2 regions of the Solibacillus sp. FSL W8-0474 genome follow, and region 2 is predicted to be linked to the other one. Evidence: a T-box and tRNA genes for the amino acid it is inferred to sense, from the RefSeq annotation. Region 2 holds a T-box; the other holds one or more tRNA genes.
What was found. The T-box of region 2 lies ahead of trpS (tryptophan--tRNA ligase). A T-box ahead of a tRNA ligase gene usually reads a tRNA of that ligase, here a tRNA-Trp.
Positions count from the first base shown of each region.

Region 1: it encodes a tRNA-Trp, which carries the amino acid that the T-box ahead of trpS (tryptophan--tRNA ligase) is inferred to sense. The anticodon was not compared.

Region 1 covers NZ_JBBOQJ010000001.1:3,426,457-3,437,522, forward strand. The annotation lists gene queG (tRNA epoxyqueuosine(34) reductase QueG) at 1-25, opposite strand, end outside; gene NYE67_RS17385 (B3/B4 domain-containing protein) at 115-804, shown strand; gene NYE67_RS17390 (DIP1984 family protein) at 817-1,326, shown strand; gene NYE67_RS17395 (S66 peptidase family protein) at 1,551-2,462, opposite strand; gene NYE67_RS17400 (DMT family transporter) at 2,592-3,506, shown strand; gene nagB (glucosamine-6-phosphate deaminase) at 3,507-4,238, opposite strand; gene NYE67_RS17410 (hypothetical protein) at 4,458-4,835, opposite strand; gene NYE67_RS17415 (helix-turn-helix transcriptional regulator) at 4,835-5,038, opposite strand; tRNA gene NYE67_RS17420 (tRNA-Leu) at 5,285-5,366, opposite strand; tRNA gene NYE67_RS17425 (tRNA-Cys) at 5,415-5,488, opposite strand; tRNA gene NYE67_RS17430 (tRNA-Gly) at 5,493-5,567, opposite strand; tRNA gene NYE67_RS17435 (tRNA-Gln) at 5,577-5,651, opposite strand; tRNA gene NYE67_RS17440 (tRNA-His) at 5,667-5,742, opposite strand; tRNA gene NYE67_RS17445 (tRNA-His) at 5,782-5,857, opposite strand; tRNA gene NYE67_RS17450 (tRNA-Trp) at 5,888-5,961, opposite strand; tRNA gene NYE67_RS17455 (tRNA-Tyr) at 5,972-6,055, opposite strand; tRNA gene NYE67_RS17460 (tRNA-Thr) at 6,062-6,137, opposite strand; tRNA gene NYE67_RS17465 (tRNA-Phe) at 6,145-6,220, opposite strand; tRNA gene NYE67_RS17470 (tRNA-Asp) at 6,246-6,321, opposite strand; tRNA gene NYE67_RS17475 (tRNA-Met) at 6,325-6,399, opposite strand; tRNA gene NYE67_RS17480 (tRNA-Val) at 6,425-6,500, opposite strand; tRNA gene NYE67_RS17485 (tRNA-Glu) at 6,524-6,598, opposite strand; tRNA gene NYE67_RS17490 (tRNA-Ser) at 6,614-6,705, opposite strand; tRNA gene NYE67_RS17495 (tRNA-Asn) at 6,715-6,790, opposite strand; rRNA gene rrf (5S ribosomal RNA) at 6,804-6,919, opposite strand; rRNA gene NYE67_RS17505 (23S ribosomal RNA) at 7,040-9,968, opposite strand; rRNA gene NYE67_RS17510 (16S ribosomal RNA) at 10,237-11,066, opposite strand, start outside.
Region 2 covers NZ_JBBOQJ010000001.1:790,429-801,494, reverse strand. The annotation lists gene NYE67_RS03855 (globin domain-containing protein) at 1-50, shown strand, start outside; gene NYE67_RS03850 (DsbA family protein) at 47-853, shown strand; gene pepF (oligoendopeptidase F) at 1,404-3,212, opposite strand; gene NYE67_RS03840 (competence protein CoiA) at 3,270-4,427, opposite strand; gene mecA (adaptor protein MecA) at 4,559-5,212, opposite strand; gene spxA (transcriptional regulator SpxA) at 5,528-5,926, opposite strand; T-box leader at 6,390-6,616, shown strand; gene trpS (tryptophan--tRNA ligase) at 6,721-7,710, shown strand; gene fabF (beta-ketoacyl-ACP synthase II) at 7,955-9,199, opposite strand; gene NYE67_RS03815 (beta-ketoacyl-ACP synthase III) at 9,222-10,157, opposite strand; gene NYE67_RS03810 (YjzD family protein) at 10,448-10,645, shown strand; gene NYE67_RS03805 (ATP-dependent Clp protease ATP-binding subunit) at 10,714-11,066, opposite strand, start outside.

The sequences.
Region 1 (11,066 bases), 2.6 Mb from region 2:
CTTCTTGAAGTTGAGATACTTTCATTTCACTTGCTCCTTTCAAATGATACAATGAATACAAGTTATTTTATATTACATAATTATCCAATATTATTATTTAAGTAGGTGCTGTATTTGAATATTACTATTAATGACTCACTCTTTACAGTGAATGAACAATTTAAAATTGGCCTTATCCATTATAGCAAAATTATCGTAGAGGAATCTCCTCAAATGATTAAAGGTCGCACGCAACTATATCAGGAAAATTTATATTTAGAATTACAGGAAAAACCTGTAACTGAGCGAACTGGAATTAAAGAATGGCGCCAGCTTTGGAAATCTTATGGTGCCGATCCAAATCGTTATCGTCACTCTGCCGAAAGCTTAATGCGACGTATCGCTAAACAGCAATATTTAACACCGTTTCATATAGCGGTAGATTTGAATAATTTCTTTTCATTGCAATTTGAAATTCCAGTCGGCATATATGATTTGGATGGTATTCAAGGAAATGTTGAAATACAAGTTGGTAATGCATCAACAGGCTATGAAGGAATAAATGGTCGTTACAACACATTGGAAAATATCATTTATTTAAAAGATACGTTCGGTCCATTCGGTAGCCCATATGTTGATTCAAAGCGAACTGCGGTAACTGAAGTAACGACTAATGCATTGCAAATCTTTTATTTACGCCCATCGATTAGTGAACAGGAAGCACAAAAGTTATTAAACAGTGCCGGAAAAATGTTTACCCAAGTAAGCGGTGGCGAGTTTGAGGCGCATGTCCTTTCAACGGAGAATAAAAAAATTCATTTTTAAGGAGCTGATAGTGTGAGCATTAATCTAGCAGAGGCTGTAAAACTAAAAAGCGTTATTACAAAGAAAATTCAAGAACGTACATTTGCTGTAAATCAACTAACACATGTTATTATTGAAAAAGGTGAACAACCAAAAAGGCCCGATTATACACTTGAAATGCTTGAAGCTGAATTAAAACAATTACGGTATGACTCTCGTAAGCTGGATTCACTCATTTACCGTGCAAATATTGATAATCTAATCGTATTTAAAGACGAGGAAATGCCTATTGTAGAAGCGATCGAACTTGCTAGCCAGTTACGTGCAGAAGCTGCCTTATGTAAAAGCTTAGGTTCTGAAGAAAAAGAAGCATTCTACCACAATTCTGGTGAAGCTATCCTATACCGTGTAGCACTGTATGATCCGATGACATATCGTAATCGTGCGAACGAGCTGGAAAAGGAAGCACATCGCCTTTCCAATTTAATTAACGCTAAAAACTACCAAGTAGAAATCGAATTTGATGATAGCAACTACTTCTAATCCTAGAGCGGTGAGACTCCAATCTAGGTAATAACGAGCGATTTTTGCTTAGGCAAACTTAGAAAAACCAATCAACTTTTAACTGTTACAACGTTACCTTTCACTAATGACCAACTATTGTAAAAGATAACTACAAACTAAATTGTGTATTTCCGTCGCTCGTTATTAAAAGACACCTGCTCACTATGTAGTGAAAAGGTGTCTTTGTTATTGATTTCCTATTATTATTCTACACCCGGTAATATCCGTAATGTTTTTTCATCCGCATCTAGAATAGCTTCTACTCCTAGTGGTATCGCAATATTTGGTTCGCAATGACCAAATTTAAATCCTGCTACTGCAGGTTTGTTTAAGGGCTTTATATACCCTTCTATAACGTTCATAACATCATCATAGCTATATCCACTGCTAAGCATATTAAAATCGCCTATAACGAAGCCTGCAGCAAGCTCAAGCTTTCTGGAGAGACGTAATTGGTTTAATGATAAATCAATTTGTTCTATCGATTCACCGATATCCTCGATCAAAACAATTTTTTTCCGTACATCGATTTCAAATTTTGTTCCAAGTGTACTAACAAGGCGATTCAGATTACCACCTGTTAACTCACCGCGTACAACGCCAGGTACGATTGTACGAAGTGATGATATGCTTTCGGTATACTGAATTTCAATCGGTTGGAATAATTGCTGAAACATCTTTTTCGATAATGGATCAAGTTCCCCTTTTGAACTAGATAACATAGGACCGTGGAATGTAACGACATTCGAAAACTCATTCACTTGTGTATGTAATGCAGTAACATCCGAAAAGCCCCAAATGATTTTCGGATTGTCCTCGATTAACGGGTAGCTAATTTTATCAATAATTCGAGAAATACCGTAACCACCTTTTACTAAAAAGACCGCTTTCACTTCCGGATCACGAATCATTTGATGAAAATCTTCTAATCGTTCCTCGTCAGTACCTGCTAAAAAGCCGTCATACGCTTGGATCGTATTGCCTAGCTTATATTTCAAACCAAGCTCGTCCAATATTGCTAATTTGTCCCCTAAAGATTCTATATTAAGCGGGCTGCTTAAATTTACTAATCCTACTGTATCTCCATGCTGTAATCTTGCTGGTCGTATTTTCAAGTAAATGACCTCCTTTTGCTTCTGTCGCTATTGTATCATAGCGTTTTATGTAAAGCGCATTGCAATTCCCCCCAGGTTGTCCCTATAATAGATAAAATTATTTTTCCAATATTAAGGGGCTGCTATTTAATGAAATACCCACCACAGGTACTTCTCATATTTGCTACTTTATTATGGGGCGGTAACTTTGTAATTGGTCGCGCCGTTACTGGAGAAATTCCTCCTATAACCCTGGCATTTTTACGCTGGATTGTTGCCTTTGCCGTATTTTTCCCCATTGCGTACAAGAGGACAAAAAAGGAATGGGATGCACTCAAGCAAAATTGGGTGGCCGTCATTATGTTAGCTTTGACAGGAGTCGCTGCATTCAATACGCTCGTTTATATCGGTTTGTATTATACTACATCCATCAATGCATCTTTAATGAATTCTTCCACACCGATAATTATATACATATTAAGCTTTCTCTTCTTAAAAGAACGTTTAACTAAATATCAATTGTTAGGTACAGTAATTTCTCTGGGAGGCGTGTCTTTTATTATTTCCGGGGGCTCATTACAAAGCTTACTTGCCTATTCATTTAATAAAGGAGATTTGATTGTACTAGTGGCAGTGTGTTGTTGGAGTATTTATTCATTGCTTATTAAGAAGTATGCTGGCAGGCTCCCTGGCTATTCAACATTTTTAGTAACAATTGCTATAGGTGCTTTAATGCTGCTCCCATTTATGTTATATGAACTACTCACTACATCACAAACTATTGTATGGAGCACTACTACTATTGGAGCTATTTTTTATGTTGGAGTCATTGCATCGATTGTGGCATTTCTAAGCTGGAATACAGGCGTTGTAGCATTAGGTGCGAACAAGGCAGGAATTTACTTAAACTTTATCCCTCTGTTTGCTAGCATCTTTGCAGTAATCTTTTTAAATGAAAAGTTACTACTTGCACAATTAATCGGCGGGGTTGCCATAATTGTCGGGGTATTTATTTCATCTATAAAAAGTAAATTAAAAGGAGTGCATCATCAGCACTCCTCTTAATTATTCTACTCCCGTATAAATAACAGTTACGTCTGGATGATAGTTTAATACACTTGCTGGGAAGTCTTCTGTAACTTCACCACTACGAAGACGATCAAATGCTTCTTGCTTCGCTACACCTGCAATTAGTAAGACAATCTTTTTTGATTTCATAATTGTTTTAATACCCATAGTAATTGCATGTGTCGGTACATCATCGATTGAGTCGAAGTAAATTTTATTCGCTTCACGAGTCGACTCAGCTAACTCTATAACGTTTGTACCTAAATCGAATGGTGTTCCTGGCTCATTAAAGCCAATATGTCCATTAACACCAATACCTAATAGCTGAATATCAATATTCCCTGCTGCTTCAATCATTGCATCATAATCCATTGCTGCTTTTTCAATATTTGCTGCATTACCTATTGGTAAGTAGATATTTTCCTGCTTCATATCAATATGATTAAATAAGTTGTGGTCCATATAGTAATGGTAACTTGCCTCATTAGATGGATTAATACCAATATATTCGTCCAAGTTAAAAGACTTAGCCTGAGCAAAGGAAATATTCCCTTCCTTATATATTGATACTAGTTCTTTATAAAACCCTTCAGGTGTACTTCCAGTTGCCATCCCAAAAACAGTTTTACTATTTTCCTTTAACTGCTCTACAAAAATACTTGCAGCAATTTTACTCACTTCATCATAATCTGTCGCTTCAACCCATTTTAAATTTGTTACAGCATTCATTCATTCCCCTACTCCCTATGCTTATATAATTCAAATATAAATATCATTCTAAGTTCCTTACATCAATACGTTAATTTTATAGCATAAATTTTTAATATGCTATATAAAACAGTTCATATTTCCTTTTAATAAATACGATTTAACTTTAATTGTACCCATATAATTAATTAATATGTTAGGAATGAATTTCAAGCCGGAAAAAGGGCAGGACATTGTAAACTAGTACTTTTTTGCATAATAAACCATATTTAAAAATACGACTGAAATATATAATGCAATGAATAGTGATAACACTTGAAAGGCTGAAACATTTAGAGGAGACAATGGGTTAAATATCAACATTAATATAATGGCAAATATCACTCCCCAAAAATAACTAATGTATGTTGCACGTTCTCGAATCTTTTGAGCACGTTCATCTTTTGCTGCAAAGTGAGGTTCTAAATAAGCCAAACTAAACGCCATTATTGAAAGGGTAATTACCATTAATGCATCAGGAAACTTCCCAGAAAACATATGAGATCCATTAATCAAAATACCTATTAAAAGCATAAAGATACCGATAAACAAAAAGAATGACCGGTTTCCAGTGATCATTATTGATTGTCCTCCTCATAAATAAATATATCCTCAATGTGACAGTTAAACTGACGGGCTAACTTAAATGCCAATGTAATGGAAGGGTTATAACGTCCCTTTTCCAAAGAAATAATCGTTTGCCTAGAAACTTTTAAATTTTCAGCTAAGCCATCCTGTGATAAACCGTACCGTGTACGTAAATCCTTAATATTATTTTTCATTTTTACCTACCTAAAGTAAAGTATATTTTACGTAAAGCTAACTTTACATTCATTATATAAAAGAAGTAAATAATTGTAAATATAATACGAGAAAACGTTTTGTTTTCTTCGATGTTTGTAAGCCAACTGTTGTAGTACTGTAATTCCTTCTCAACTAAAAAATAAACTATAGTAAACGAAAACACCCTCAAAGCCTGTAATCAAGACTTTGAGGGTGTTTTAATAGTTCTAACTTGAACTCAATGATACCGATAGCCGGGGTCGAACCGGCACTCCAGAAGGAACCGGATTTTGAGTCCGGCGCGTCTGCCAATTCCGCCATATCGGCAAAATAAAAAAGGGTAAAAAAAAACCGGAATTACCGATTAATTAAATATGGAGGCGGCAACCGGATTTGAACCGGTGATAAAGGTGTTGCAGACCTGTGCCTTACCACTTGGCTATGCCGCCATATTGGAGCGGAAGACGAGGTTCGAACTCGCGACCCCCACCTTGGCAAGGTGGTGTTCTACCACTGAACTACTTCCGCAAAAAAAAATGGCTGGGGAACCTGGATTCGAACCAGGGCATGACGGAATCAAAATCCGTTGCCTTACCGCTTGGCTATACCCCAAAGCTTTTAATATAATGGGGCGACTGATGGGAATCGAACCCACGAATGCCTGAACCACAATCAGGTGCGTTAACCACTTCGCCACAACCGCCACTATATTATAATTTTAACTCTTAAACCTAAATAAAAATGGGGCGACTGATGGGAATCGAACCCACGAATGCCTGAACCACAATCAGGTGCGTTAACCACTTCGCCACAACCGCCACTATATTATTTTGAGTTTTTGAATTTATTGGCAGGGGCAGTAGGAATCGAACCCACACTGACGGTTTTGGAGACCGTAGTTCTACCTTTAAACTATGCCCCTATTAAAAGGATGGTGGAGGGGGACGGATTCGAACCGCCGAACCCTAAGGAGCGGATTTACAGTCCGCCGCGTTTAGCCACTTCGCTACCCCTCCAGGTAATGGTGCCGGCGAAAGGAGTCGAACCCTCGACCTACTGATTACAAGTCAGTTGCTCTACCAACTGAGCTACACCGGCAAAAATATGGTGGGTTTGGACGGAATCGAACCGCCGACACTTAGAGCTTCAATCTAATGCTCTACCAACTGAGCTACAAACCCATATTAATATGTAGTATTTTAAAAATGGCGGTCCCGACCGGGATCGAACCGGCGATCTCCTGCGTGACAGGCAGGCATGTTAACCGCTACACCACGGGACCATTTGGTTGCGGGGACAGGACTTGAACCTGTGACCTTCGGGTTATGAGCCCGACGAGCTACCACTGCTCCACCCCGCGACAATACTATGATTTAAAATTTGAATGGTGGAGGATGACGGGCTCGAACCGCCGACCCCCTGCTTGTAAGGCAGGTGCTCTCCCAGCTGAGCTAATCCTCCATGCTGGATATTAATGAAATGAATGGTGACCCGTACGGGATTCGAACCCGTGTTACCGCCGTGAAAGGGCGGTGTCTTAACCACTTGACCAACGGGCCATTTTAATAAATGGCTGGCGGAGAGTAAGGGATTTGAACCCTTGATGCAGGGTTACCCGCATACACGATTTCCAATCGTGCTCCTTCGGCCACTCGGACAACTCTCCAAGAGTTAATGGCTCCGAAGGCAGGACTCGAACCTGCGACCTGCCGGTTAACAGCCGGATGCTCTACCAACTGAGCTACTTCGGAATATTTCTATACAGCCTAGCGACGTCCTACTCTCACAGGGGGAAGCCCCCAACTACCATCGGCGCTAAAGAGCTTAACTTCCGTGTTCGGTATGGGAACGGGTGTGACCTCTTTGCCATCATCACTAGACTATTTTTCAGAAAGACCTTATTTATTATACCACACTTTCCTTATTTGGCAAGTGTTTTTTATAATAAATTCATTCTTTCAAAACTGGATAAACGTTTCATTGAATTTGTGCAATAAAATGTGGTTAAGTCCTCGACCGATTAGTATTCGTCAGCTGCATGCGTCACCGCACTTCCACCTCGAACCTATCTACCTGATCGTCTTTCAGGGGTCTTACTTACTTGCGTAATGGGAAATCTCATCTTGAGGGGGGCTTCATGCTTAGATGCTTTCAGCACTTATCCCGTCCACACATAGCTACCCAGCGATGCCTTTGGCAAGACAACTGGTACACCAGCGGTGTGTCCATCCCGGTCCTCTCGTACTAAGGACAGCTCCTCTCAAATTTCCTACGCCCACGACGGATAGGGACCGAACTGTCTCACGACGTTCTGAACCCAGCTCGCGTACCGCTTTAATGGGCGAACAGCCCAACCCTTGGGACCGACTACAGCCCCAGGATGCGATGAGCCGACATCGAGGTGCCAAACCTCCCCGTCGATGTGGACTCTTGGGGGAGATAAGCCTGTTATCCCCGGGGTAGCTTTTATCCGTTGAGCGATGGCCCTTCCATGCGGAACCACCGGATCACTAAGCCCGTCTTTCGACCCTGCTCGACTTGTAGGTCTCGCAGTCAAGCTCCCTTATGCCTTTACACTCTTCGAATGATTTCCAACCATTCTGAGGGAACCTTTGGGCGCCTCCGTTACTCTTTAGGAGGCGACCGCCCCAGTCAAACTGTCCGCCTGACACTGTCTCCTACCCCGCTAAGGGGCATGGGTTAGAAGTTCAATACAACCAGGGTAGTATCCCACCGACGCCTCCTCCGAAGCTGGCGCTCCGGGATCTCTGGCTCCTACCTATCCTGTACAAGTTGTACCAAAATTCAATATCAGGCTACAGTAAAGCTCCACGGGGTCTTTCCGTCCTGTCGCGGGTAACCTGCATCTTCACAGGTACTATAATTTCACCGAGTCTCTCGTTGAGACAGTGCCCAGATCGTTACGCCTTTCGTGCGGGTCGGAACTTACCCGACAAGGAATTTCGCTACCTTAGGACCGTTATAGTTACGGCCGCCGTTTACTGGGGCTTCAATTCACAGCTTCGCTTGCGCTAACCGCTCCTCTTAACCTTCCAGCACCGGGCAGGCGTCAGCCCCTATACGTCACCTTACGGTTTTGCAGAGACCTGTGTTTTTGCTAAACAGTCGCCTGGGCCTATTCACTGCGGCTTCTCTAGGCTATGCACCCAAAGAAGCACCCCTTCTCCCGAAGTTACGGGGTCATTTTGCCGAGTTCCTTAACGAGAGTTCTCTCGCACACCTTAGGATTCTCTCCTCGACTACCTGTGTCGGTTTGCGGTACGGGCACCTCTCACCTCGATAGAGGCTTTTCTTGGCAGTGTGAAATCAGGAACTTCGCTCATAAGAGCTCGTCATCACAGCTCAACGTTAAAGTATGCGGATTTGCCTACATACACGCCTTACTGCTTGAACACGCGCAACCAACGGCGTGCTTACCCTATCCTACTGCGTCCCCCCATTTCTCAAACGGTGAGGAGGTGGTACAGGAATATCAACCTGTTGTCCATCGCCTACGCCTATCGGCCTCGGCTTAGGTCCCGACTAACCCTGAGCGGACGAGCCTTCCTCAGGAAACCTTAGTCATACGGTGCATGGGATTCTCACCCATGTTTCGCTACTCATACCGGCATTCTCACTTCTAATCGCTCCACCAGTCCTTCCGGTCTGACTTCAACGCTATTAGAACGCTCTCCTACCACGCATACTCAAAGTATGCATCCACAGCTTCGGTGAATCGTTTAGCCCCGATACATTTTCGGCGCAGCGTCACTCGACCAGTGAGCTATTACGCACTCTTTAAATGATGGCTGCTTCTAAGCCAACATCCTGGTTGTCTAAGCAACGCCACATCCTTTTCCACTTAACGATTACTTGGGGACCTTAGCTGGTGGTCTGGGCTGTTTCCCTCTTGACTACGGATCTTATCACTCGCAGTCTGACTCCCGTGTATAAATATCCGGCATTCGGAGTTTGTCTGAATTCGGTAAAGCGAGATGCCCCCCTAGTCCAAACAGTGCTCTACCTCCGGTATTCTCAATCACGAGGCTAGCCCTAAAGCTATTTCGGAGAGAACCAGCTATCTCCAGGTTCGATTGGAATTTCTCCGCTACCCACACCTCATCCCCGCACTTTTCAACGTGCGTGGGTTCGGGCCTCCAGTGAGTGTTACCTCACCTTCACCCTGGACATGGGTAGATCACCTGGTTTCGGGTCTACGACCACGTACTAATTCGCCCTATTCAGACTCGCTTTCGCTGCGGCTCCGTCTTCTCAACTTAACCTCGCACGTAATCGTAACTCGCCGGTTCATTCTACAAAAGGCACGCTATCACCCATTAACGGGCTCTAACTACTTGTAGGCACACGGTTTCAGGATCTATTTCACTCCCCTTCCGGGGTGCTTTTCACCTTTCCCTCACGGTACTGGTTCACTATCGGTCACTAGGTAGTATTTAGCCTTGGGAGATGGTCCTCCCGGATTCCGACGGAATTTCACGTGTTCCGCCGTACTCAGGATACACTCTGGAGGGAATGAACTTTTGACTACAGGGCTTTTACCTTGTTTCGCGGACCTTTCCAAGTCGCTTCGTCTAACTCATTCTTTTGTAACTCCGTATAGAGTGTCCTACAACCCCAAAGAGCAAGCTCTTTGGTTTGGGCTCTTCCCGTTTCGCTCGCCGCTACTCAGGGAATCGAATTTTCTTTCTGTTCCTGCAGGTACTTAGATGTTTCAGTTCCCTGCGTCTGTCCTCATCACGCTATGTATTCACGTGTAGATACTATCCGATTAAAGATAGTGGGTTCCCCCATTCGGAAATCCCCGGATCAAAGCTTACTTACAGCTCCCCGAGGCATATCGGTGTTAGTGCCGTCCTTCATCGACTCCTAGTGCCAAGGCATCCACCGTGCGCCCTTATTAACTTAACCAAAAGTTAACACTTGGATAAAATCCAAGATTTAAGTTTACACGTCAATTGCTTGACTTGTTTAAAAATCTATAAAATAGAAATTTGATTTATTGCTTTCAATGTCGTTTTATCCAGTTTTCAAAGAACGAAATGCGGCTTACTCACACAAGATGAATCAACCAACATGGTTTTGAAGTATTCCATTCAATTAAGAATGAACCTTCAAAACTGAACAGCAACCGTTAATGTTTCATTCTCCGTGAGAATGATTCCGAAATAATCCTTAGAAAGGAGGTGATCCAGCCGCACCTTCCGATACGGCTACCTTGTTACGACTTCACCCCAATCATCTATCCCACCTTCGGCGGCTGGCTCCATAAAGGTTACCTCACCGACTTCGGGTGTTACAAACTCTCGTGGTGTGACGGGCGGTGTGTACAAGGCCCGGGAACGTATTCACCGCGGCATGCTGATCCGCGATTACTAGCGATTCCGGCTTCATGTAGGCGAGTTGCAGCCTACAATCCGAACTGAGAACGATTTTATCGGATTAGCTCCCCCTCGCGGGTTGGCAACCGTTTGTATCGTCCATTGTAGCACGTGTGTAGCCCAGGTCATAAGGGGCATGATGATTTGACGTCATCCCCACCTTCCTCCGGTTTATCACCGGCAGTCTCCTTAGAGTGCCCAACTGAATGATGGCAACTAAGAATAAGGGTTGCGCTCGTTGCGGGACTTAACCCAACATCTCACGACACGAGCTGACGACAACCATGCACCACCTGTCACCGTTGCCCCCGAAGGGGAAACTATGTCTCCATAGTGGTCACCGGGATGTCAAGACCTGGTAAGGTTCTTCGCGTTGCTTCGAATTAAACCACATGCTCCACCGCTTGTGCGGGCCCCCGTCAATTCCTTTGAGTTTCAGTCTTGCGACCGTACTCCCCAGGCGGAGTGCTTAATGCGTTAGCTGCAGCACTGAGGGGCGGAAACCCCCCAACACTTAGCACTCATCGTTTACGGCGTGGACTACCAGGGTATCTAATCCTGTTTGCTCCCCACGCTTTCGCGCCTCAGTGTCAGTTACAGACCAGACAGTCGCCTTCGCCACTGGTGT
Region 2 (11,066 bases):
CTGCTCACCATATGGTTAACGCCCCAAATGATGAGGAGGGATTTGAGTGAATAATGTCCAACTTTTACAGCAACCTGTTGCACCGTCCACATGTAATAAACCCATTGAGCTTTATATTTTTATTGACCCTCTTTGTGAAAAAGCATTACTTATGCAAATGACTTTGCGTAAGCTTCAAGTAGAATATGGTCATTACTTTACATGTCGATATGTCCTTAGTACGGAACTCTCTGCTTTAAACAGCATTACTAGCCGTATGAAAGGCTGTGTTTCCGGAGCGGAATTGGATATTACACATCCTGCACTACCTTCAATCGCAATTAAAGCCGCTGAACTGCAAGGTAAGCGAGCTGGTTTCCGCTATTTAAACAAAGTACAGGAAATAGCGGTTCTTAATACTCGAAATATTAATTCTCATGCAACATTAATAGAAATAGCACAGCAAGTTAACTTGGATATGGAGGAATTCGTATCTGACTTCGGTTCCAAAGAAGCTGCCCGTGCATTTCAATGTGACCTATACTTAACGCGGGAAATGGAAGTTGATGAAGTACCAAGTATTGTATTTTTCAACGAATGCATTGAAGATGAAGGATTAAAAGTAAGTGGTTCATACAATTACGAAGTCTATGAACATATTTTAGCAGAATTACTTGGTGAAGAATTAACTCGCCAACCCGTTCCTACCTTAGATGATTTATTCGATCATTTCAGCATTTTGACGACTGCGGAAGTTGCAGAAATTTATTCAATTAATGAACAGCTTGCCGAACGTGAATTAAAAAAACGGATGCTTCAACAAAAAGTAGAACGTATTATGACTGATGAAATAACACTATGGCGTGCAAAATAGCACATTCTTTATAAATTCACTTTTATTTAATTGCCCTTATAAATTTATTTTAACCAGCGACGCTTTAAGCGAGCTGGTTTTTTTGTCCTATAATAGAATTAAGTATAAACTCCGAGAAACGCTAATAAAGGCAGGAAAATAGTTATGTAGAATTTTACATGGATTTATGGAGAAGTATAAAAAAACAAAAGAGGCGCCTCTATCCTCGAGAGATAGGACGCCTCTTTTTCACAAAGGGGATGGGAGAAATGTTCACGTTCAAACAAAGGGGTGTATGTTTGTTATGTGATTTATTTCACAAATATTACTCTATCATGGAATAATATTTCTTGCAATAATTCTTTTATAATTTCACAAATTCGTCATATAGTAAGCGTTTCCATAATTTCATTGGTTCAAAGGCTGTTAAAAAGGCGAAGATCATTGATATATAGCGGTTTATCACGGATTTAACCGAAAGAAGTTTTCGACTGTTAAATTGCATAACGGACAGAAAATCCGTTTTCAAAAGCAAAAAACGCACCTGAAACAGATGCGTTTTCACAAACAATTAATTATTTAATAATAACTTTTCTAACTCATCTAACTTTTCTTCAAACACCTTACATGCAAGTGCGATTGGTTCTGGTGACTCCATATCAACACCTGCTGCTTTCAATACTTCTATTGGGAAGTCTGAGCAACCTGCTTTTAGGAAGTTGTTAATATAGCGCTCTACCGCTGGTTCTCCCTCTTCCAATATTTGTTTTGATAAAGCTGTTGCAGCTGATTGACCTGTTGCATATTGGTATACGTAATAGTTGTAATAGAAATGCGGAATACGTGCCCATTCAAGGCCAATTTCTTCATCAACAGTCATCGCGTCACCAAAATATTGTTTGTTCAAATCATAGTAAATTGATGTTAGCTTCTCAGCTGTAATCGATTCACCTTTTGCATCAAGCTCATGAATCATATGCTCAAATTCAGCAAACATCGTCTGACGGAATACTGTACCGCGGAAACCATCCAGCCATTGATTTAATAGATATATTTTTTTCTTCTCATCATCCAAAGTTTTCATCAAATGATCAAATAGTAGCTCTTCATTGCATGTCGAAGCAACTTCCGCAACGAAAATCGAGTAATCAGAATATTGATATGGCTGATTCTCACGTGAATAATAACTATGCATCGAGTGACCAAATTCATGTGCCAATGTGTATAAATTGTTTACGTTATTTTGCCAATTCATTAAAACATATGGGTTTGTACCGAATGTACCTGATGAATAGGCACCACTGCGCTTCCCTTTGTTTTCTAAAACGTCAACCCAACGACTATCCAAACCTTTTTGAACAGTCTCCTGATATTCCTTACCTAAAGGCGCAAAGCTTTCAACCATCGTTTTCATAGCTTCATCGTATGTTACTTCCATTTTCACTTCTTTTACAAGCGGTGTAAATAGATCGTACATATGCAGTTCATCTACACCTAACACTTGTTTACGCAGTTCCACGTAGCGATGTAGTGCTGGTAAATAATCATGGATTGTTGAAATAAGCTGATCATATACTTTTTCAGGAATAAAGTTATTGCTTAATGCTGCATGACGTGCCGAATCGTAATTACGGATTTTTGCATTGGCATTATGCGCCTTCACATTTCCTGCTAAAGTTGTCGCAAATGTGTTTTTATATTGACCATATGTTTTGTATACTGCTTTGAAAGCTGACTCTCGTACTTCACGATTATCACTTTCCAGCATTGTAATGTAATTGCCGTGTGTAATTTGTACTTCTTCCCCATCTTCTCCAATAATTTTAGGGAATTCGATATCGGCATTGTTTAATGCACTAAATGTTTTGCTTGCTGAAGAAGCGACTTCCGACATTTGCGCTAACAGCTCTTCTTTTTCTGCAGATAATACGTGCGGACGGCCTAAGTTAATTTCCTTCAAGCTCTGTTTGTATAGAGCAAGCGGTTCATAGCTTTCCACATAGCTGTTTAGCGTTGCTTCATCCAATGCTAAAATTTCAGGGGTAATAAATGACCATGCAGCTCCGACATTCGTAATAACAGAACGAACGCGACCGTCCAAATCCTGATATTTGCTGTTCGTCGTATCCTGGTCATGCTTTAAATGAGAATACACATATAATTTGTGCAGACGCTCATATAATGCATCGCTAAATTGCAATGTATTGTATAAGCTTTCAGCACTGTCTGCTACTTTCCCTTTAAAATCTGAAGCTTGCTTTGATAATTGGTCCACTTCTTTCAGTTCTGCTTCCCAAGCCTCATCTGACTCGAAAATTGTTGTTAAATCCCAAGTTAAATGCTCCGGTACTTCTTCACGTGTTAAAATTTGCTTAGCCATTCATTTGCCTCCTAATATTCCGAAATTCGAAATTATAAGTCTATTTAATCAATTTCACTACCCAATTGCAACCCATTCGTCGTATAGAGCTTCAAAAAGTTTATTTAAGCTCATACTTTCATGTACTTGCCCTATATTAAGCTTCCTTAATATTTTTAAATACTGCACAACAGCCACTTTCCTCTCACTAGTTTGTTCCATACCAATCCATTCAAAAAAATACGGAATAGCCTTTTGGTTCATCGTTTTTGGAATAAGACTGTGACATTTCATAAAATAAAACAATTGTACTTGCCACTCTAAACAAAATCTGTCAAAAGCATTTGTATTCATTACTGGAATCCCTAAATACAATGGTAAATTCGTGGTCGTTAACTGCAGTTCATATAAAGCACGTAAAAATTGATCGTTAACCCCTTTTTTGCTCAGCAATATACGAGGTCGCAAATATTGGTCACGGTATTTTCTGAAGCTAATGAGGAGCTCATGAAATATTTCCTTCGGGACTTTATCGGGAATGAGGAATGGAAATTGCTGTTGATGTAACGGAAGTATTTTAACAAATGCAAAGTACTGCATTTTATTGATATGAATTAAGTTACTCAAATAGTAAAAGTTTTTGCTTTTTACATCATAGGTGAGGAGAAAATTTTGATTGTTATACTGTTGGATAAATTGAGCATTGAAATGATTAATTGAAATTTTCAACATTCCTGATGCTTGAAATTTTTCCGGTGTATGCAATAGCCATATTGGTGTAATATTTGCCTTTATATACCCTTTTGTTCGCTGTAGAAAAAGATCCTGCGAGATTGGGCTGCATTGAAATTCAATAGCATATTGCTTGTCCATTTTAGAAATGAAAATATCTGGTCGTTGACGGAGGAGGGGCAAATAGGGTTCAAGCATTGGTTGCAGCTTGAGCTTTGTAAAATGTTGAAATAGCTGCTGCTTGCCTAATAAATGGTTGGTTGATTCCCGTTCCGAAAATAATGAATCGCAATTACTTTTTTTATAATGTGCAAAGTGCGGAATTTTTATCTGTCCAGCTTTCAGCAAAAGCTCCTCTCTGCACTGGGGACAATAAAACTGCCGCCGTTGCTTTAATTGTTGCAGCTCCTGTTCCGAGAGCTTTGACGTTAAATGAAAGAGCTGTTGTTTTTCTGTCAGTGCGACCAACAATGCTTTCCACTCCTTTTTATCTATCGTAAGCAAATGAAGAACAGGTTTCAACTTATAATAAGTAACTAGTGGGAAAGTGACATTTTCAATAGGTTATGCCTGCAAACAAGTCCAATTATACAGACAAAAAAGCCACCCTGAATAAGGTGGCTTTAACAACTTGATTATTCAAAATATGTGATGATTGTTTCAAAGCAGTCCTCTGGAATAATTGTCTCCGCGTATTCGTCCAAGCGGTGTCTCGTAACTTTGGAAGCAGATAAATATTCAGTGCATAATGCAACGACATTTTTCGCTTCTTGAATTTCCAGACTTTCTAACTCTACATATAAATAGTAGTAGTCCTCCCATTTATACAGCGCAGATTTAACTCCCAACGGGGCTGCGCGTTTTGCAAGAGGCACTAGCTCATCAATATCTTTAAATCGGAATCGTGCATTTTCAAGCGTCTGCTCTTCATCTTTGGCTGCCTTACCAATTGCATTGAAAATCGATTCTTCCATTTCGTTTAATTGATCTGCTATATGAAGGTCGTCTTCAAAAGTACCAACCATCGATGAAGTTTCGGAATCATTCCCTACAGATGCACGAGTTACAACGACTTCTAACCCACTATCAGAAGCATTAATATGAATCCAAATCGGACCATCTAAGTCGAAATAATCATCTGTATTTACTTCGCCAATGATATCCCAAAAGAGCTCTTCTCCCTTAGCGCGATTGTACCAAATTTCTTCACGCGTATAACCACGGTCTTCGATATCACTATACGTAATAAATAGTTTTAACGTATTTTCATTAATGCGTTCGATGTCCATTAGACCTCAACTCCCTTCACAGTCATTGTATAGAACGTCACTTATATTCCAAAATGCATACAATAAGGCGTTCTATTGCATCGGAACTAAGATACTAAAAAAATGGGAAGTATCTATAACTCTATTGTATGATGGATTGGATAAAAATGAAAAGAAAAAACATTATTCAGCATAAATTATTTGAATAATTGAAATTGTATTGTACCCATCAGTTTAAATCAAGTATTAAAGAATTCCTTGTTAATATGATCTGAAATAAAAAAAAGATGCCACAATTGCACCCTAGGCAACCGTAGCATCATGAGTGTCTTTTATTTAGTTAACCATGCGTTGCGCTTCCTGAAGCTGGTAAGCACGTACTTTACGAGGTAGGAATCGACGGATTTCATCTTCGTTATAGCCAACTTGTAGACGTTTTTCGTCCAATATAATCGGTCGGCGTAAAAGACCTGGATATTCCTGTATTAACTCGTATAATCTTTGCAATGGCAATGTTTCAACATCTACATTCAATTTTTGGAAAATTTTCGATCGCGTTGAAATAATTTCATCGGTACCATCTTCTGTCATTCGTAAAATTTCCTTAATCTCACTAATTGTAAGTGGCTCCGAAAAAATATTGCGCTCTGTATATGGGATATCATGTTCCTCTAACCATGCTTTTGCTTTTCGACATGAAGTACAACTTGGTGAAGTAAATAATGTTACTAACATTGTCTCACTCCTCTCTAATTGATTTCAATTTAACTGATATATGCAGCTTCATTTCATATGGAAGCGTAAATATATAATACTTAGTTTAGAATTAATTTAATTTAAGATTCTGTTCTTATTATACATGAATACGCCATGTTTGAATACACATTGTCAACAAATAATTCAACTACCGTAATAATTTTTATTACATGTTTTTCTCTATTAAGCGCACTTTCTTTATTTTTGTGCTACAACATTTTTGTACCCTTATGCTAATAGATTTAAACTTAAAAGACAGAATGTTTTTTCTCATTTATTCAAATATAGATGAGAATTAAACTGAACGAAGATTTGTTGTTTCAAATAATCAGCTTATTATTTTACTACTATTTCCACTACAATGCATTTTTATTCCTATTTCTTTCAAATAAAACAATTGCTTTCTTTTCAATATTTACGATATAATCACTTTCAAGATTATGAAAAAACGATGACGAAGAGTAGTACATTTAAAGCGAATGCCTAGAGAATCTGTGGTTGGTGCAAACAGATCATTCATTAAATGGAATGGACTTCCGAGTTAGCTTGATGAACGAACTTAAATGTAAGTTCCATTAGTTAAGCTCGTTCCCTTCACGTTACGAAGAAGAGTGGCCAATTGAGGCAAGCTGGGTGGTACCGCGGATTTTAACATCATTCGTCCCTTCTATTATTTACATAATAGAGGACGCATGATGTTTTTTTGTCTAAAAATTACTTCAAGTAATTTTGGAAGAAAATCTTATTTACCCATTTTAAGGAGGAATCACCCAATGAAAACCATCTTTTCAGGCGTACAGCCAACAGGAACAATTACTTTAGGAAACTATATCGGTGCAATTAAACAATTCCCTGCTTTACAGGACGACAATAATGCTATTTATTGCATCGTCGACCAACATGCCATTACCGTTCCACAAGATCGATTGGAATTGCGCAAAAATATCCGATCATTGGCAGCGATGTACATTGCATGCGGTATTGATCCTGAAAAATCCATTTTATTTATCCAATCCGAAGTACCTGCGCACGCACAGGCAGGATGGATGCTGCAATGTGTCGCTTCAATCGGTGAATTAGAGCGCATGACACAGTTCAAAGATAAATCAACTGGTAAAGAATCCGTTTCTGCCGCACTTTTAACATACCCGCCGTTAATGGCTGCCGATATTCTTCTTTACAATACAGACATCGTGCCAGTAGGTGAAGATCAAAAACAACATATCGAGCTAACTCGTGATTTAGCGGAACGTTTTAATAAGCGTTACAATGATGTTTTAACGATTCCTGATATTCAATTACCAAAAGAAGGCGCCCGTATCAAATCATTGCAGGAGCCGACGAAAAAAATGTCAAAATCAGATACAAATACGAAAGCAACAATTCGTCTTTTGGATACACCGAAAGAGATTGAAAAGAAAATCAAATCTGCTGTAACGGATTCTGAGGGAATTGTGAAGTTTGACGTTGAAAATAAGCCAGGCGTATCCAATTTACTTATTATTGAATCTGCCTTATCAGAAATTTCAATTAAGGATTTAGAAGAAAAATACGAAGGCAAAGGCTACGGCGATTTTAAAGCAGGTGTGGCACAAGCTGTTATCGACCATATTGCACCTATACAAGAGCGCTATTATGCATTAATCGACTCTCCGGAACTTGATCTTATTTTAGATGAAGGAGCTGCTAAAGCGGATGCTATCGCAGCCAAAACGCTTAAGAAAATGGAGAACGCGATGGGATTAGGCCGTAAACGACGCTAACCATTCCGATTACCGCTATTAGAAGCAAATACAGTTCTGCACCATGAAGGATGTACAGCATTACTGCATGCCATGAATAGCCCAATGTCCGATAGTTTAAGTATAAAATCATATTACTAATCGACATTACACAAAGCCCATAAAAAAATAGAAATAGTACGAAGCGTGTCAAAACACCATCCTTTGTACAACTATACGAAAAACGAACGGACGATAGAATTCGTCCGTTCGTTTTTTATATTTCCTATTGCTCTGTGTATTTTTTAAATAATAAACAAGCGTTATGCCCGCCGAAACCTAATGAATTGCTCAGTCCATATTCCACATCAGCTTTTCTTGCTGCATTTGCAACATAGTCCAAGTCACATTCCGGATCAGGGTCTTGTAAATTCATCGTCGGAGGTAAAATCCCTTCTTTTAGGGCAAGTACTGTGAAAATCGCTTCAATACCACCTGCTGCTCCTAATAAGTGACCAGTCATACTTTTTGTCGAACTCATTGCCAACTTGTATGCATGATCGCCAAATACCGTTTTCACTGCTTGTGTTTCAAATAAATCGTTGTACGGTGTACTCGTACCGTGTGCATTAATGTATCCTACTTGCTCTGGAGAGACATTCGCATCATCCAACGCCATTTTCATTGCTCGTGCAGCCCCTTCACCATTTGGGGCTGGAGCTGTAATATGATGGGCATCTCCTGTTGAACCGTAGCCAACTACTTCTCCATAAATTTTTGCGCCACGCGCTTTTGCATGTTCATATTCTTCCAGAATTAATATACCTGCCCCTTCGCCAATAACGAAGCCATCACGATTTTTATCAAATGGACGTGATGCCGTCGCAGTGTCTGGATTTAAAGATAATGCAGTATTTGCACAAAAGCCGGCAACCGCCATTGTTACGATTGGTGCTTCCGTTCCTCCTGTAATCATTACATCCGCATCCCCGCGTTCAATTACTTTGAAAGCGTCTCCGATTGAATTTGTCCCTGAAGCACAGGCTGTGACTGTACATGAGTTGACTCCTTTTGCTCCCAAATAAATCGATACTTGGCCTGAAGCCATATCAGGAATCATCATTGGTACGAAGAACGGACTTACTCGGCGAACACCACGCTCTTGGAATGTCAAAAATTGCTGTTCATGTGTTTCCATTCCACCAATTCCCGAGCCAATCCAAACGCCAACACGAGGCGCCATTTCTTCTGTAATCGTAAGGTTAGCATCTTTTGCAGCCATCATTGAAGCAGCTAGTGCGTAATGGGTAAAGCGATCCATTTTTCGTGCTTCTTTTTTCTCAATATAATCTTCTATATTAAAGTCTTTTACCTCCGCTGCAACAGACACCGGAAATTTACTCGTATCTACACGCGTTAGTGGTCCGATTCCTGATTTTCCTGCTACTACATTGTCCCATGATTGTTCTGCATTGTTTCCTACTGGCGTTACTGCGCCGATTCCTGTTACAACAACTCTTCTTTTCACCATCATTTAACACCCTTCTCTTTCTTTATTTTCCCCATTTTAATGCGAGTGCCCCCCAAGTAAGCCCTCCACCAAAACCAACTAATACAACGATATCATCGTCCTTAATTTTCCCCTCAGCCAAATCGTCGACAATCGAGATACCGATTGATGCAGCCGATGTATTACCGTATTTCTGAATCGTTTTCGACATTTTTTCTTCCGGTAGTCCTAGACGCTCTCTAGCAGCCTCCATAATGCGGATATTCGCCTGGTGCGGTACTAGGTAATCTACATCTTCCTTCGTTAATCCAGCCTTCTCCAGTACACTGACTGCGGACTCACCCATTTGACGAACTGCAAACTTAAATACTTCACGACCATTCATCGAAATGTGGTTTTCTGGATTTAAATATAAATGTTTTCCACCTGTTCCATCCGCCCCAAGTTCATATGCCAATATGCCGCGCCCTTCAGAAACTTTACCAATTACAGCAGCACTTGCACCATCACCAAATAAGACAGCTGTGTTCCGATCTTTCCAATCGGTTATTTTTGATAATTTTTCAACACCTACTACTAATATATATTCATAACTATTACTCTCAATAAATTGTTTTGCTATTGCAGTCCCATAAATAAAGCCTGAACATGCAGCAGAAATGTCCATTGCGCCGCAACCCGAAACCCCAAGACGTTCTTGTATTTGGCAGGCTACACTCGGAAAATTCTGATCTTGAGTAACCGTTGCGACAATGATTAATCCCACTTTATCTGCTGTAATACCGGCATTTTCAATTGCTTGTTGTGCCGCTTTATAGGCTAAATCTGATGTTTCCTCATTCTCTGCGATATATCGATTTCCAATACCTGTCCGTGAACGAATCCATTCATCCGATGTATCTAAAAATTGTTCAATTTCCGAATTTGTCAAAGCTTTTTCCGGAATATACTTGCCCATGCTAATTATACCAGCATTCATATATTATCCCCCTTGTTTTCAAACATATCCAACCCAAACCTTCTGCTGAATAACATAAAATAATCACTAAATATTAGTATCTGGTACTAATTATAAAGTATAAGTATTTTGAAAACAATTAAAATTTATAGAAAAGACAATAACCATGTTTTTACGGTACGGAATATTCACTTTATGACATCTTAGCGAAAAGTTGTATTCCCCCTTTTATTTTCATGAAGGCTTGTGGTATGATATTGAAGATGTAATTTCAAAATAACGATATAAATAAGTTCAATGAGGTGAAATTGATGCAATATATTATTACTTTCTTTTGGTCATTCCTTTTAGTAACAATGACTAACTATGTAGTAAGTTCTGTATTAGGTGTAAACTTTAATTTCATGAATGGCGTAATCGTATCATTAGTATTCAGCGTATTAGTACTTATTATCGCTGCAATCATTCCAAACGAATCAACTCCAGACATGGAAGCAGAGCAACATTAATAGATGACAAGGGGCTGTCCGGTATTATACTGGACAGCCCCTTGTCATTTAATTTTATTTCATATCTTCTACTTCTGGGAAATCACCAGTTCATCATTTTCCAGCATAATTTCCAGTACACCACCCGCTGTTACTACACCTTTTAACAGTTCCCGCGCAACAATTGTTTCCAAGTGGCGCTGAACGAAGCGTTTTAATGGACGTGCACCATATTGGGGATCAATGCCATGTTCTACAATCCAGTCCACTACTTCCTTACGTACATGCAACGTAATTTCCTGTTCTGCAACTCTTTCCTGTAGCTGCTTTACATATTTCCAGGCAATTGCATGGAAGTGTTCTTCCGACAATGCATGGAAAATGATAATATCGTCCATTCGATTTAATAACTCTGGCTTAAAATGCTGACGCAAAGCCGTCT